Regions from separate parts of the Mesorhizobium sp. M0518 genome, predicted to be linked through region 1. Evidence: predicted binding sites of a transcription regulator. Region 1 holds the regulator's gene; each other region holds the start of a gene.
What was found. Region 1 encodes HrcA, which represses chaperone genes, less so after heat shock. Its sites were predicted from a motif close to GTTAGCACTCNCNNNNNGNGAGTGCTAAC; they were not measured.

Region 1 (4,876 bases):
GATGGCGCCCTTCATACCTTTCGGGCCTTCTGTCAGCACTAGCTCCGCGCCGAGCAGCGCCAGCATTTTCCGGCGCTCGATCGACATCGTTTCGGGCATCGTCAGGATCAGCTTGTAGCCCTTGGCGGCAGCGGCGAAGGCAAGCGCGATGCCGGTGTTGCCCGACGTCGGTTCGATCAGCGTGGTCTTGCCGGGAGAAATCTTGCCTGACGCCTCCAGCGCCTCGATCATCGCCACGCCGATGCGGTCCTTGACCGAGGCGATCGGATTGAAGAATTCGAGCTTGGCGATGAGATTGGCGACGATGCCCTTTTCCCGAGCGAACTTGTCGAGCCGCACCAGAGGCGTATCGCCGATCGTGTCGGTGATGGAATCGTAGACGCGGCCGCGGCCGGGCACGCGGGCTGATGTGGTGGGCTTGTTCATTGGTTTCGCTCCCAGAATTTCAGGCAAGTGGATTTGCGGGCAACATAGGACCTTCGACCGCGCAAGATAGACTGTCGATTGAAAATATCCGAGTGAGACCTGTGTCTAAAACAGTGCCGTCTCGGAAAAGCATTTCCCGCAAAGGCCTGTTTGCGAAATGCTTTGGCCGAAAGCCCGCTATTGGCGGGCGGCAATCGCTGCAGCGGCACCGACCATGAAGCCGGCAGCCGTACGGTTCAGCGCCTTGAGCGCGCGCGGCGACTTCAGGAACCAGCGCGCCTTGGCGGCCAGCGCCAGATACGGCACCAGCACCACCAGAAGCACGACGATCGTCAGCGCGACGAGAATGCCGTAGTCGGCCAGCGTGATGGTTTTCAGGTCGACGATGGTCGGCGTGATGGCGAGATAGAAGATCATCGTCTTCGGATTGCCGAGCGTGAGGGTCAGGCCGGCGGCAAAGCTCGACAGCAAGCCGCCCTTGCCTTTTCTGGCCTCGACGGTCTCGGGCGTGATGCCGCTGTTCCAGAAGCGCCAGCCGAGGAAGGCGAGATAGGCGACGCCGAGCCATTTGATAGCGAGGAAAACCATGCCGAAACTCTGGGCGACGAAGGCGAGGCCAAGCACCACGGCGGTCAGATAGGTGATGTCGCCAACCATCAGGCCAAAAGACATCGCCAGCGACGAGCGGAAGCCGGAGCCGAGCGCACGGGCGACCAGCGCGGTGATGCCGGGACCAGGAATCGCGGCGGCGATGCCGAGAGCGGCGCTGTAGGCGAGGAATCCGGTGAGGGTCATGGTTGCGGCCTTGCGCGACGCTGCTATCACGGCATCCTATCGCACAAAGTCCGGCGGGCGTGAATTCCCTGAAACTCGGATTCGATTGCACCACGCCTGTGCGAACTGCGCTCAGGAACGACCGTCGCCATGGGTGACACGCCAGATGGTGCCGTTGCCGTCCTCGGTGACGATCAGCGCGCCATCCAGGGCCACCGCCACGCCGACCGGCCGCCCCCAGACCTCACCGTTCGAGACGACGAAGCCGGTGATGAAATCCTCATATTCGCCGGTTGGCTTGCCGTCCTTGAACAGCAACCGCACCACCTTGTAGCCGGTCCGGTTGCCGCGGTTCCATGACCCGTGCAGAGCGACGAAAGCATCGCCCTTGTATTCGGCCGGAAAGCTCTTCCCATCGTAGAAGGCGATGTTGAGCGGCGCCGAATGCGCCTGCATCAGCACATCGGGAACGGTCGTTTTGCCGGCAAGATCGGGGCGCTCACCCTTGTGGCGCGGATCCTCATTGTCGCCGATATAATACCACGGCCAGCCATAGAAGGCGCCGTCCTTGACCACGGTCGCGTATTCGGGCGGCACATTGTCGCCAAGCGCATCCCGTTCGTTGACGACGCACCACAGCGCGCCGGTCGCCGGCTGCACGGTCATGCCCGAGCAGTTGCGCAGGCCGGTGGCAAAGATGCGGCCGCTCTTGCCATCGGGATCGAAGGCCAGCACATCGGCGCGGCCATCTTCGGATCCCCATGGCGCGCCGAGCGCCTGCGACGCCGCCCAGGCGTCGAGTCCGCCCTTCGGCTCCTGGCCCATGTCCTCGGCGACATTCGATCCCGAGCCGACCGACAGATAAAGCGTCTTGCCGTCCGGCGAAAAAGCGATGTCGCGGGTCCAGTGGTGATTGGCCGGGATGTTGTCGACGATGGTTTCTGGATCGCCGGAGGCCTTCAGGTCGCCATTGCGGTAGGCAAAACGCACGATGCTGTCGCTATTGGCGACATAGACCCATTGCGGGTCAGCGCCTGGCGGATAGAAGGCAATACCATAGGGCTGGTTGAGATTGCCGGCAAAGATGCCGTCCTGCGCAGGCTTCGCACTGCCTTCGGCCAGACGGTAGATGCGGACTTGGTTGGCCTCGCTGTCGGCGACGAACAGGTCGCCATTCGGCGCGACGCGCACGACGCGTGGATTGTCGATGCCCGATGCAACCAGCTCGGCCGAGAACCCCGGCGGCAGTTGCAGCTTCGCGTCTGCCGGCATGTCCGCAACGCCGGCGCTGTTCGAGGTCGACCGGGTGGCATAGGGCTTAGGCAGATCGTCCGGTCTGATCAGGCGGCGTGTGCCCGGCTTGTCCGCTCGCCAGTCGCCGAATGCGGCCGCGCCTTTGAGCACCGGATCGTCCGCCTGCTGGGCGAATGAAGCGGTCGAGAGAAACAGTGCGGCGGAAATTGCGGGGCCGGCAAAACGCATCATTCGGTCCTCCAATGTTTGGGCGTGAGAACAGGAACGAGCGGTCTCGTCGATCGTTCCACGGCACACGATGAGGTGGAGGAAGCTTCCGGTTTCCCGGCTCAGGTCCCGGCGGCGTAAAAATCGTCGTCGAGGCGTTTTTCCAACTCGACGAGGTCAGCCGGCAGCGGCAATCCCATGGCGCGCATTTCCTGCAGTTTTTCACGCAACTGCTCCTGGATCTCGTGCTGGTCTTCCGGCTGGTTGACCATCTCTTCCAGCAGCAGGCTGATCCGGGCCTTGAATTCTTCGAGCGCCATCATCGTCTCCTCGGTTGGATCAGCTCAGCGCAGCATGCGGGAAATCAGCTGCGCCGTATAGTCGACCATTGGGACGATGCGCGCGTAGTTCAGCCGGGTCGGGCCGATGACGCCGAGCGCGCCGACGACGCGGGCATCCTTGTCGCGATAGGGCGCGACAACCAGCGACGAGCCCGACAGCGAAAACAGCTTGTTTTCCGAGCCGATGAAGATGCGCACGCCCGATCCCTCTTCGGCGAGGTCAAGCAACTGGATAAGCCCGTCCTGCGTCTCCATGTCCTCGAACAAATGGCGCAGCAGTTCGATGTCGGCCTGGGCGGTGACGTTTTCGAGCAGATTGGCGCGCCCGCGCACGATGAGCCGTGCCGGCAGGCCACTGTCGGCGCCGGCCCACACCGCCAGCCCCTTCTCGACCAGGTCCTGCGACAGCGTGTCGAGCGCGGCCCTGGTCTCTTCCTTGATGCGGGCGATCTCGATCCGCGCCTCGGCAAGCGTTCGGCCGCGTATATGGGCGTTGAGGAAATTTGAGGCCTCGTGCAGTTGCGAGACGGTGATGCCGGCAGGCAGCTCGACGACGCGGTTCTCGACGTCGCCATTCTGCGACACCAGCACCGCCAGCGCCTTGGTCGGTTCGAGTTGGATGAATTCGATGTGCTTCAGCGCCACCTCGTTCTTGGCGGCCAGAACCAGGCCGGCGCCGCGCGACATGCCCGACAGCATCTGGCTGGCCTCGGTCAGCATGTGCTCCAGCGTCGCGCCCGAGCCGGACGCCCGAACCTGTGCCTCGATGGCGCGGCGCTCCTCGTCGGAAAGGTCGCCAAGCTCCATGAAGGCATCGACAAAGAAACGCAGGCCGGCCTGCGTCGGCAACCGGCCGGCCGAGATGTGCGGCGCGTAGATCAGGCCGAGATGCTCGAGATCGCTCATCACGTTGCGGATGGTCGCCGGCGACAGCGAGGACGGCAGGATACGCGACAGGCTGCGCGAGCCCACCGGTTCACCGTCCCTGAGGTAGGAATCGACAATGCGCCGGAAGATGTCGCGGGAACGCATATCGAGCGACTGAAGCGCGGGCGACTGCGAAGCGGGATCGACTGCCTTGGTCATACGGCCAAAAACCTCCGGCCCAACGATATAGACTTACACTGCACCCGCGCAACCCGGTGTCTTTGTGAGATCACCCGGTGTCTGTGTGAGATCACCCGGTGTCTGCGTCAGATCGTCAGGCCATTTTCCTTTGCGCCACGCGTCCCATGCGGTTACAAGCCGGCCAAGATTCCGAAAAATGACAAGAAAGCAGCCTGAATGCGCCCTTCCAAACGCCAATTCGACGAAATGCGTGCCATCTCCTTCGAGCGCGGCGTCTCCAAGCATGCCGAAGGCTCGTGCCTGGTGAAGTTCGGCGACACGCATGTCCTGTGCACGGCCAGCCTTGAGGAAAAAGTGCCTGGCTGGATGCGCAATTCCGGCAAGGGCTGGGTGACGGCCGAATACGGCATGCTGCCGCGCTCGACCGGCGAGCGCATGCGCCGCGAGGCTTCGGCCGGCAAGCAGGGCGGCCGCACGCTGGAAATCCAGCGGCTGATCGGCCGCTCCCTGCGCGCCGTGGTCGATTTGCAGGCGCTGGGCGAGCAGCAGATCACCGTCGACTGCGACGTCATCCAGGCCGATGGCGGCACCCGCACCGCATCGATCACCGGCGGCTGGGTGGCGCTGTATGACTGCCTGCGCTGGATGGAAGCGCGCCAGATGGCCAGCGTCGCCAAGGTGCTGAAGGACCATGTCGCTGCGATCTCCTGCGGCATCCATGACGGTCAGCCGGTTATCGACCTCGACTATATCGAGGATTCCGCGGCCGGCACCGACGCCAATTTCGTCATGACCGGCAAGGGTGG
Region 2 (4,876 bases), on a different contig from region 1:
CCAATTTAGTGAAATCCGCAGACAAGCCGCTGGAGGTTGGCCAAAGGCCACCCACGCCTGCTCCGAGGCCCTCCAGGGCAATGGTCTGTGACCTGGGCTCAAGCAGGATGAGACGCCGCTGGAGCTCAGGTGCAAGCGCTGCCACGCCCGCTCCGAGGCCCCACAAGGCCGAAGCGCAGTCGTCGGGGTCACGAGGCCTCTCGGCCACGACGACGAGCCTGAACCTGGATCCGCCTTTCTTGAGGCGTTGCGACTATCATCGCGGCGACACGCAGCTCTTGATTTGTGTGCGACACCTCAGCAGATCCATCGGGCTGAGCCGCTCAGCAATATCAACGAGAATGTCCAGCGGCAGATCAAGGATACTCAGAGGAGGAAACGCTTGATCTTGAGGCTCAGAGCGCGTCTGCTCCACTATAGAACAGGATGATTCACCGGGTCCTTCAAGGCCAGCCGCCGGTCCGATGAGAGAATTGTCTCGGATATCACGCTCGATGGGGTTAAATGCCGAGATGGGCGCCTTGCCACGCTCCTCAATGCCCCTCATGATTCACCGCCTATAGCTACCAACTGAATGAATCATCGTGATTGTCGCGCAGCGGAATCCTCAAGGATCGGGCAGTTCGTAGGGGGCGCCGGTTTGACCAGGTTGAGCCCGCGAATTGCTCGATCGGACAAGATCCTAATTCTGACGAGATCCTCGGGACGCACTCCAAGTTGTCGATCATGTTCGGCACACAAGGAAAGGGCGGCATTGCTGCCGCCCTTTCCGCTGTAGGTTGATAGGGGCTGGATTAGAAATCCATGCCGCCCATGCCGCCCATGCCGCCCATACCGCCGCCGCCCATGCCGCCAGGCATGCCGCCGCCGCCAGCCGACTCCTTCTTCGGAGCCTCCGCGATCATGGCTTCGGTGGTGACCAGCAGGCCGGCGACCGAGGCCGCGTCCTGGAGAGCCGTACGGACAACCTTGACCGGATCGACGATACCCATGGCGATCATGTCGCCATATTCGCCGGTCTGGGCGTTGTAGCCGAAGGTCGCGCCCTTGTTCTCAAGGATCTTGCCGGCAACGATCGATGCTTCCGCACCGGCGTTGGCCGCGATCTGGCGGGCCGGAGCCTGCAGCGCACGACGAACGATGTTGATGCCGGCGGCCTGGTCGGCATTGACGCCGGTGACCTTGATGTCGGCCGAAGCGCGCAGGAGAGCGACGCCGCCGCCTGCAACGATGCCTTCTTCGACGGCCGCGCGGGTCGCGTTGAGGGCGTCATCGACGCGGTCCTTCTTTTCCTTGACTTCGACTTCCGTCGCACCGCCGACGCGGATCACCGCAACGCCGCCGGCGAGCTTCGCCAGACGTTCCTGCAGCTTCTCCTTGTCGTAGTCCGAAGTGGTCTCTTCGATCTGCTGCTTGATCTGGGCAACGCGGCCCTGGATCTCGGCCTTCTTGCCGGCGCCGTCGACGATGGTGGTGTTCTCCTTGGAGATAGACACCTTCTTGGCGCGGCCGAGCATGTTGAGGCCGACGTTCTCGAGCTTGATGCCGAGGTCTTCCGAGATGACCTGGCCACCGGTGAGGATGGCGATGTCTTCCAGCATGGCCTTGCGGCGATCACCGAAGCCCGGCGCCTTGACGGCGGCGATCTTCAGGCCGCCACGCAGCTTGTTGACGACCAGCGTGGCCAGGGCCTCGCCTTCGACGTCTTCCGAGATGATGAGCAGCGGCTTCGAGGTCTGCACGACGGCTTCGAGAACCGGCAGCATCGCCTGCAGGTTGGACAGCTTCTTCTCGTGCAGGAGGATGTAGACGTCCTCGAGCTCGGCAACCATCTTGTCGGCGTTGGTGACGAAGTAGGGCGAGAGATAGCCGCGGTCGAACTGCATGCCTTCGACGACCTCGAGTTCAGTCTCGGCGGTCTTGGCTTCCTCAACCGTGATGACGCCTTCGTTGCCGACCTTCTGCATCGCTTCGGCGATCATCTTGCCGACCGACTCGTCGCCATTGCCGGCGATCGTGCCGACCTGGGCAACTTCCTCGGAGGTCTTGATCTTCTTGGCAGCCTTGCCGAGCGCCGCGACGACTTCGGTCACGGCCAGATCGATGCCGCGCTTCAGGTCCATCGGGTTCATGCCGGCGGCAACGGCCTTGTTGCCTTCCTGGACGATCGACTGCGCCAGAACGGTCGCGGTTGTGGTGCCGTCACCGGCGATGTCGTTGGTCTTCGAAGCAACTTCGCGGATCATCTGCGCGCCCATGTTTTCGAACTTGTCGGAAAGTTCGATTTCCTTGGCGACGGTGACCCCGTCCTTGGTGATGCGCGGTGCGCCGAACGACTTGTCGATGACGACGTTGCGGCCCTTGGGGCCGAGGGTGACCTTCACCGCGTCGGCGAGGATGTTGATGCCGTGAAGCATGCGCTCACGGGCATCGCGGGAGAATTTTACGTCTTTGGCAGCCATTTTTTTACTCCTGGGCATCTCGCCCGAAATTCAGATTTGATGGTGCGAAGGAAAGGCCTGATATCAGCCGATGATGCCCATAATGTCGGATTCCTTCATGATCAGAAGGTCTTCGCCATTGAGCTTGACTTCGGTACCCGACCACTTGCCGAACAGGATGCGGTCGCCGGCCTTGACGTCCAGCGGGACCAGCTTGCCTGCTTCGTCACGAGCGCCGGAGCCGACGGCGATGATCTCGCCTTCCTGCGGCTTTTCCTTCGCCGTATCCGGGATGATGATCCCGCCGGCGGTCTTGGATTCGGATTCGACCCGGCGAACGACCACGCGGTCATGCAGCGGCCGGAAATTCGACTTTGCCATTTTTGGATGTCCTTGGTGCGGATGTTGAACGGTTCTCCGTTGCCGGAGCGTGCTTAGCACTCAGCGGAAGCGAGTGCTAACGCGGCAATGAGATAAGCCGCATGCTCCTGCTAGTCAAGACGAAAGAGCAAAGAGCAAAGAGAAAAGAGCAGACAGCAAAGAGAAGAGAGCAAAGAGCGTGTAAGCATCGAGCCTTTTATGTGAACAATGTCGGGTATCAGACATATATGGGGCGGCTCACCCTTTGTATTTGAGCTTTATTCAGATGGCACGAATGATGCAACAGGTGATGCATTTGATCTCATCCAGAGGCTCGCACGGGGTCGTGCTGCGTCAGCTCGGTCATGTCGAGCTTCAGAAGGCCATTTTGGCATTGGTTCTGTTGCCCTATTCCCATTCATGACCCGTCCTGCGCGCGTGAGCCGGCCGGCTAGATTCCAACCACGAGAGCGCCGCCGCTGAGACCCGCACCCGCCGCCGACAGAAGGATTTTCTCTCCAGGCTGGAATGGCTCCGTCTGGTTGGCGAGCGAGAGCGACAGCGGGATCGTCGCGGCCGAAGAGTTGCCGTATTCGGCAATCGTCTTGACAATTGCTTGGTCCGCGATGCCGAGGTTCCTCCCGACCGCGTCGAAAATCCGAGTATTGGCCTGATGGGGCACGAACCGGCCGAGATCGTGTGGCCGCACTCCGGCAGCGGCTAGCGCGCTTATCGAGCAATTGGTCATCATCTCGACGGCCTTTGCGAACACTTCGCGGCCGTCCGTCATCCTCATTCGGGTTTGCGCGAGATCGAGGTCACCGTGGAACGGCTTGTTGCTTCCTCCTGCGGGAATCTGGATCAGCCCGTATCGCGAGCCGTCCGAATCCACCGAGGCACCGAGAATGCCCCGATCAGCATCATCGCACTGACCGATCACCAGGGCGCCGGCGGCATCGGCAAACAGGACCGAGCTTGCGCGCTCGGCTGGATTGATGCGGCGGCTGAGGATGTTGGCGGCGATAACAAGGCTCGCTTTGCCGTGCAGGCGGGTAAATCCGTCCGCAAACATCAGCGCATAGATGAAGCCGGCGCAGGCGCCTGTCAGATCCACCGCGCCTGCGCTGCCAAGGCCAAGCTTGTGTGCGACCAGCGGCGCGCTCGGCGGCAGAAGATGGTCGGGCGTCGAGGTGGCAAGCAACAGCAGACCGATGTCGTGGCGCGCAATACCGGCGTTCGCCAGCGCCATGTCGCCGGCCTGCGCAGCAAGACCAGACAGCGTGTCTTCGTCGGTTGCCCAGAAGCGCGACCGTATCCCGGTACGCCTTTCGATCCAGCCTGGATCAAGACCGAGATTGCTCTCGATTTCGGCATTCGCCACCTTTCGCCCAGGCGCATGATGGCCAAACCCGAGAATGCGCGACGACTTGCTCATGGCCTGGACCCGAAGCGTTCGCCCGCCTCCTCAATGGCGTCATAGAGTCGCTCGAGCTCGTCGCCGGTGATGCAATAGGGTGGCAGAAGGTAGAGGACATTGCCGAGCGGGCGCACAAGTAGCCCTCGCTCGAGGAAGAAAGCGCGCAGTTTCGGTCCGATCTCGGCGAGATAACCTGCGGAACCGGTTCGCAGGTCGAGCGCCGCGATCGTGCCGGTCGCCCGGCAGTCGGTGAAGAAGCTGTTGTCGCGAAAGCGTCGAAGCCCGGTGGCCTGCATTGCGCTCAAGGCCGCAATGCGCTCGGCCACCGGCTCGTCCCGCCAGATCTCGACATTGGCAAGTGCTGCCGCGCAGGCAATCGGGTTGGCAGTGTAGGAGCTCGAATGGAAAAATGTCTTCTTCCGGTCCTCGGAATAATGAGCCTGGAAGATGGCATCGGTGGCAAGCGTTACGGCCAGCGGGATGGCGCCGCCGGTCAGGCCTTTCGAGGTGCACAGGATATCTGGAGAGATCGATGCCTGCTCGCAGGCGAACATGGTTCCGGTCCGCCCCCAGCCGGTCATCACTTCGTCGGCGATCAGCAGCGTGCCGGAGGCCTCAGTGATCTTCTTCAATTCGGCCAGAACTGAAGCCGGATACA
Region 3 (4,876 bases), on a different contig from region 1:
ACTGATACTTGATCATATTTCTTGTCAACCGGAATTTGAAAACTGTGCGAAAGATCGGTGCATGACCGAATTGAAAAGAATGGCGACCGAGCCGAGGCGCAGGCCCAAGCAGGAACGCAGCCGCGAGCGCATCGACGCGATCCTGTCGACGACCATGCGGCTGATCGGGGAAAAGGGTATCGACGCCGTCACCATGAAGGAGGTCGGCATGCTGGCGGGCGGGCCGATCGCCACCGTCTACCACTATTTTCCCAACAAATCGGCGATCCTGGCGATGCTCTATGAACGGTTTTCAGAGGTCAGCCGGGCACGGCTGACGACGATCATCGCCGAAATCCACGAGGCGAAGGATGTGATCGTGGCCGCTGACCGGCTGCTCGATGATTATCTCAACCGTGTCGCCGGCGATCCGGCCATCCAGGATCTGCAGAACGCCATCCAGGCCGACAAGGCGCTCAAGAACCTCGACATCGCGGAAACCCGGTACCAAGCCAAAATGTTCTGCGACCACGTCATCGCCTTGCTCAAGCCCGAGAGGCGCGAGCAGTTCGAACGCATGGTTCTGCTGATCTTCCAGCTCGCCGGCGGCGTGGTGCGCCTGGCGCTCGCCGAGGGCGAACCGGAAAGCCGCCAGACCATCGAGGATTACCGGTCTATCATTCACACCCAGCTGCGGCTGTTTTTGTAGCCGTGGCGATCGTCAGCAAGCTGCCGCGAATGAGAGGTGTCGGGCATCGCAAGCATCAGAACGCCCGCTATGCGACCTGGCGGACAAGGGCTTCGAAGCCGTCGGCAAGATTGGCATTGCCGGCAGCGAGAAACGCAGAAAGATTGCGGGCGCCACCGGGCGTCTTGTTGGCATCAAGCAGCACCGCCCTGCCCTCATGCATGACGAAATCGAACTTTCCGTAGTCAAAGCCAAGCCGGCGCCTCAACGTGCGAAGCTCGTCGGGAACCGGAACCGGCTCACGTCGGATCGTGTCGTCGCCCTTGACGAGGCTCTGCGGCGAGACATGGCGGGTGCAGCGCTCGCGCTCGCCGCAGAATATCCAGAAGCGGGCTCCAAAGCCGTCCGCCTCCGGCTCGGGAATGAATTTTTCGACGACGAGATCGCTGCGGTCGAAGACCTCCGGCGCAACATCCGAAAGGGATGCATAGACGCGATAACCCTCGATGAGCTCGACGCCGGGAAACGGCTTCGGCTTCCCGGCTCGCAGCGATCGCCGGTTGAGCGCTTGCTCCCGCATCCCGAGATTGTTGAGATTGCTCTTGACGATGACCGGTCCTTGCCAGTCGTCCTCCTTGCCGATCACCGCGCCACTGACGCGTCGCTTGGAGATGTCGGCGGCTCCGATGTTCAGGCAGAAGGGAAAAGCGCGTGCGTATTCGACATATTCGGGGGGCGTCACAGTCGCATCGACGTGCAGCACCGCGATGTCGGCCTCCGGCTTTGCCGACGTTCCGGGGATTATGCGGACGGAATGACCGCGTCGCTTCAGTTCCTCCAGCAAACCGAAAAGCATATAGGAGCTCCGGCGGCGAAACAGCAGGCCACGCCGGCGTTCGAACCTGTCGAACTCATGCGTAATAACCGCGATGCGTGTCATGCGCCCCCCGAGCTTGGCTTCATCAGCGTCCTCCATTATGCCTGCAAATACAATGCCGGCTTGGGGGTGTGGATGACCGACCATTGGAATGCCATTCGAGGGCACTGGCAGTTGCTCGGGCCACCGTTGCGGCCGCCAGCGGAAGCGGTTGAGGCCTATGAGCGTGAGCTCGACCTTTCGAAGGCGCACGTCATTCTGCTCGGCGTGACGCCGGAACTCGCCGGGCTCGGGACGACGATGATGGCCGTCGACGAATCCTCCGACATGATCGCCGGTATCTGGCCAGGCGACACCGCGTTGCGAAAGGCAATCAACGGCGACTGGCTCGACTTGCCGGTGTCGGACGCAAGCATCGATGCGGTGATCGGCGATGGCTGCCTGTCGGCGCTCGGCCTTTCAACCGCGCGCCGGGCGCTGTTTGAGGCGATCGCCGGCGTACTGCGCACCGACGGCCGAGCGGGACTGCGTCTCTTTGCCGGTCCCGAAACACCGGACGATCCGGCGGCGGTGCGGGCGCTTGCACTGTCGGGCGGTGTCTCGACCTTCCACGAACTCAAATGGCGCGTCGCAATGACCGCGACGGGCGATGCGCCCGACCATGCCATTCCGGTCAGGATGATCGCGGAAAGGTTCGATGCACTGTTTCCTGACCGCAAAGAGCTTTCGGCTCGCACGGGCTGGGACCTGCCCACCATCGGCACCATCGATGTCTATCGGAACTCGCCGGCCATCTACACCTTCGCGCCGGCGACTGCATTGGCGAGCGAGGCGGAAGCGTTCTTTGGTGATGTTCGCATCGCTTTGACCGGGAGCTATGGGCTCGCCGAGCGATGCCCGCTGTTGGTGCTGCGGGCGCCAAGACACTGAAGATAGCAGGACGGCGCTCGACCGGGGCAGGCGCAACCCAGGCTTTGTAAAATCGTGCGGCAGCATGAGAAAAATTTCGCTCGCATCGCGGCCTTCGCGCACCTTGACTCTCAAAAGCCGTCAGCCTATTTCAGCGCCACGTTAGCACTCGCCTTTGGTGAGTGCTAACCACATATGTCCGGCGCCGCCGGACGGAGGAACTGTTTCTCACCGTTCTCATCGAGGAAGAAAAAATGGCAAAGTCGAAGTTCCGCCCGCTTCATGACCGCGTGGTCGTTCGCCGGGTCGAATCCGAATCCAAGACCGCTGGCGGGATCATCATCCCCGACACGGCAAAGGAAAAGCCGCAGGAAGGCGAGATCATCGCTGTCGGCTCCGGCGCTCGTGACGAAGCTGGCAAGCTGGTCCCGCTGGACGTCAAGGCCGGCGACCGCATCCTGTTCGGCAAGTGGTCGGGCACCGAAGTCAAGCTCAATGGCGAAGACCTTCTGATCATGAAGGAATCCGACATCATGGGCATCATCGGCTGATATCAGGCCTTTCCCCGTCAACTGAATTCCCGGGCTCGATCAAAGCCCCTGCCAGGAGCTAAAAATGGCTGCCAAAGACGTAAAATTCTCCCGTGATGCCCGCGAGCGCATGCTGCGCGGCGTCAACATCCTCGCCGACGCGGTGAAAGTCACGCTCGGCCCCAAGGGCCGCAACGTCGTCATCGACAAGTCGTTCGGCGCCCCGCGCATCACCAAGGACGGCGTCACCGTCGCCAAGGAAATCGAGCTTGAAGACAAGTTCGAGAACATGGGCGCGCAGATGGTCCGCGAAGTTGCTTCGAAGACCAACGACATCGCCGGCGACGGCACCACGACCGCGACCGTTCTGGCGCAGTCGATCGTCCAGGAAGGCCACAAGGCGGTAGCCGCCGGCATGAACCCGATGGACCTGAAGCGCGGCATCGATCTGGCCGTCGTCGAAGTCGTCGCGGCGCTCGGCAAGGCTGCCAAGAAGATCAAGACCTCCGAGGAAGTTGCCCAGGTCGGCACGATCTCGGCCAATGGCGACGAGTCGGTCGGCAAGATGATCGCGGAAGCGATGCAGAAGGTCGGCAACGAAGGCGTCATCACGGTTGAGGAAGCCAAGACCGCCGAGACCGAACTCGAAGTCGTCGAAGGCATGCAGTTCGACCGCGGCTATCTCTCGCCCTACTTCGTCACCAACGCCGACAAGATGGTTGCCGAGCTCGAGGACGTCTACATCCTCCTGCACGAGAAGAAGCTGTCCAACCTCCAGGCCATGCTGCCGGTTCTCGAAGCCGTCGTGCAGACCTCGAAGCCGCTGCTCATCATCTCGGAAGACGTCGAAGGCGAGGCTCTGGCCACGCTGGTCGTCAACAAGCTGCGTGGCGGCCTGAAGATCGCCGCCGTCAAGGCGCCGGGCTTCGGTGATCGCCGCAAGGCCATGCTGGAAGACATCGCCATCCTCACCGGTGGCCAGGTCATCTCGGAAGACCTCGGCATCAAGCTCGAGAACGTCGGCCTCAACATGCTCGGCCGCGCCAAGAAGGTGTCGATCTCCAAGGAGAACACCACCATCGTCGACGGCGCCGGCAAGAAGGCCGAGATCCAGGGCCGCGTCGCCCAGATCAAGCAGCAGATCGAAGAGACCACTTCGGACTACGACAAGGAGAAGCTGCAGGAACGTCTGGCGAAGCTCGCCGGCGGCGTTGCGGTGATCCGCGTCGGCGGTGCGACGGAAGTCGAAGTCAAGGAAAAGAAGGACCGCGTCGATGACGCCCTCAACGCGACCCGCGCGGCCGTCGAAGAAGGCATCGTTGCTGGTGGTGGCGTAGCCCTGCTGCGCGCTTCGGCCAACATCAAGGCCACCGGCGTCAACGCCGACCAGGCCGCCGGCATCAACATCGTTCGTCGTGCGCTGCAGGCTCCGGCCCGCCAGATCGCGGCCAACGCCGGTGCGGAAGCATCGATCGTTGCCGGCAAGATCCTTGAGAACAAGGGCTTGACCTTCGGCTACAACGCCCAGACCGGCGAATATGGCGACATGATCGCCATGGGTATCGTCGATCCGGTCAAGGTCGTCCGCACCGCTCTCCAGGACGCGGCCTCGGTCGCCGGCCTGCTGGTCACCACCGAAGCCATGATCGCGGAGGCTCCGAAGAAGGAGTCGGCTGGCGGCGGCGGCATGCCTGGCGGCATGGGCGGCGGCATGGGCGGTATGGGCGGTATGGATTTCTAATCCAGCCCTATCAGCCTTCAGATACGGAAAGGGCGGCAGAGATGCCGCCCTTTTTGTTTTGCGCAGCGGTCGTTGTGGCCTCTCAGACGGCGGCATCCGCGCGTTGCTTTACCTCGCCGGCAAGCACCGCGGCTTCGATCAGCGCCGCCACC

Region 2: groES (co-chaperone GroES) is a predicted target of HrcA. The motif match lies at 2,875-2,903, and genes of this name have one in related genera.
Region 3: groES (co-chaperone GroES) is a predicted target of HrcA. The motif match lies at 2,615-2,643, and genes of this name have one in related genera.

What each region holds. Positions count from the first base shown of each region.
Region 1 is NZ_JAMYQY010000029.1:162-5,037, reverse strand. It holds gene cysK (cysteine synthase A) at 1-426, opposite strand, end outside; gene NKI66_RS29020 (LysE family translocator) at 604-1,221, opposite strand; gene NKI66_RS29015 (PQQ-dependent sugar dehydrogenase) at 1,333-2,685, opposite strand; gene NKI66_RS29010 (hypothetical protein) at 2,784-2,981, opposite strand; gene hrcA (heat-inducible transcriptional repressor HrcA) at 3,006-4,088, opposite strand; gene rph (ribonuclease PH) at 4,287-4,876, shown strand, end outside.
Region 2 is NZ_JAMYQY010000013.1:185,433-190,308, reverse strand. It holds gene groL (chaperonin GroEL) at 795-2,462, opposite strand; gene groES (co-chaperone GroES) at 2,526-2,822, opposite strand; gene bioZ (3-oxopimeloyl-[acyl-carrier-protein] synthase BioZ) at 3,253-4,236, opposite strand; gene NKI66_RS20085 (adenosylmethionine--8-amino-7-oxononanoate transaminase) at 4,233-4,876, opposite strand, start outside.
Region 3 is NZ_JAMYQY010000016.1:35,707-40,582, reverse strand. It holds gene NKI66_RS22195 (TetR/AcrR family transcriptional regulator) at 62-688, shown strand; gene NKI66_RS22190 (ATP-grasp domain-containing protein) at 756-1,607, opposite strand; gene NKI66_RS22185 (class I SAM-dependent methyltransferase) at 1,680-2,474, shown strand; gene groES (co-chaperone GroES) at 2,708-3,004, shown strand; gene groL (chaperonin GroEL) at 3,069-4,724, shown strand; gene NKI66_RS22170 (TetR/AcrR family transcriptional regulator) at 4,807-4,876, opposite strand, start outside.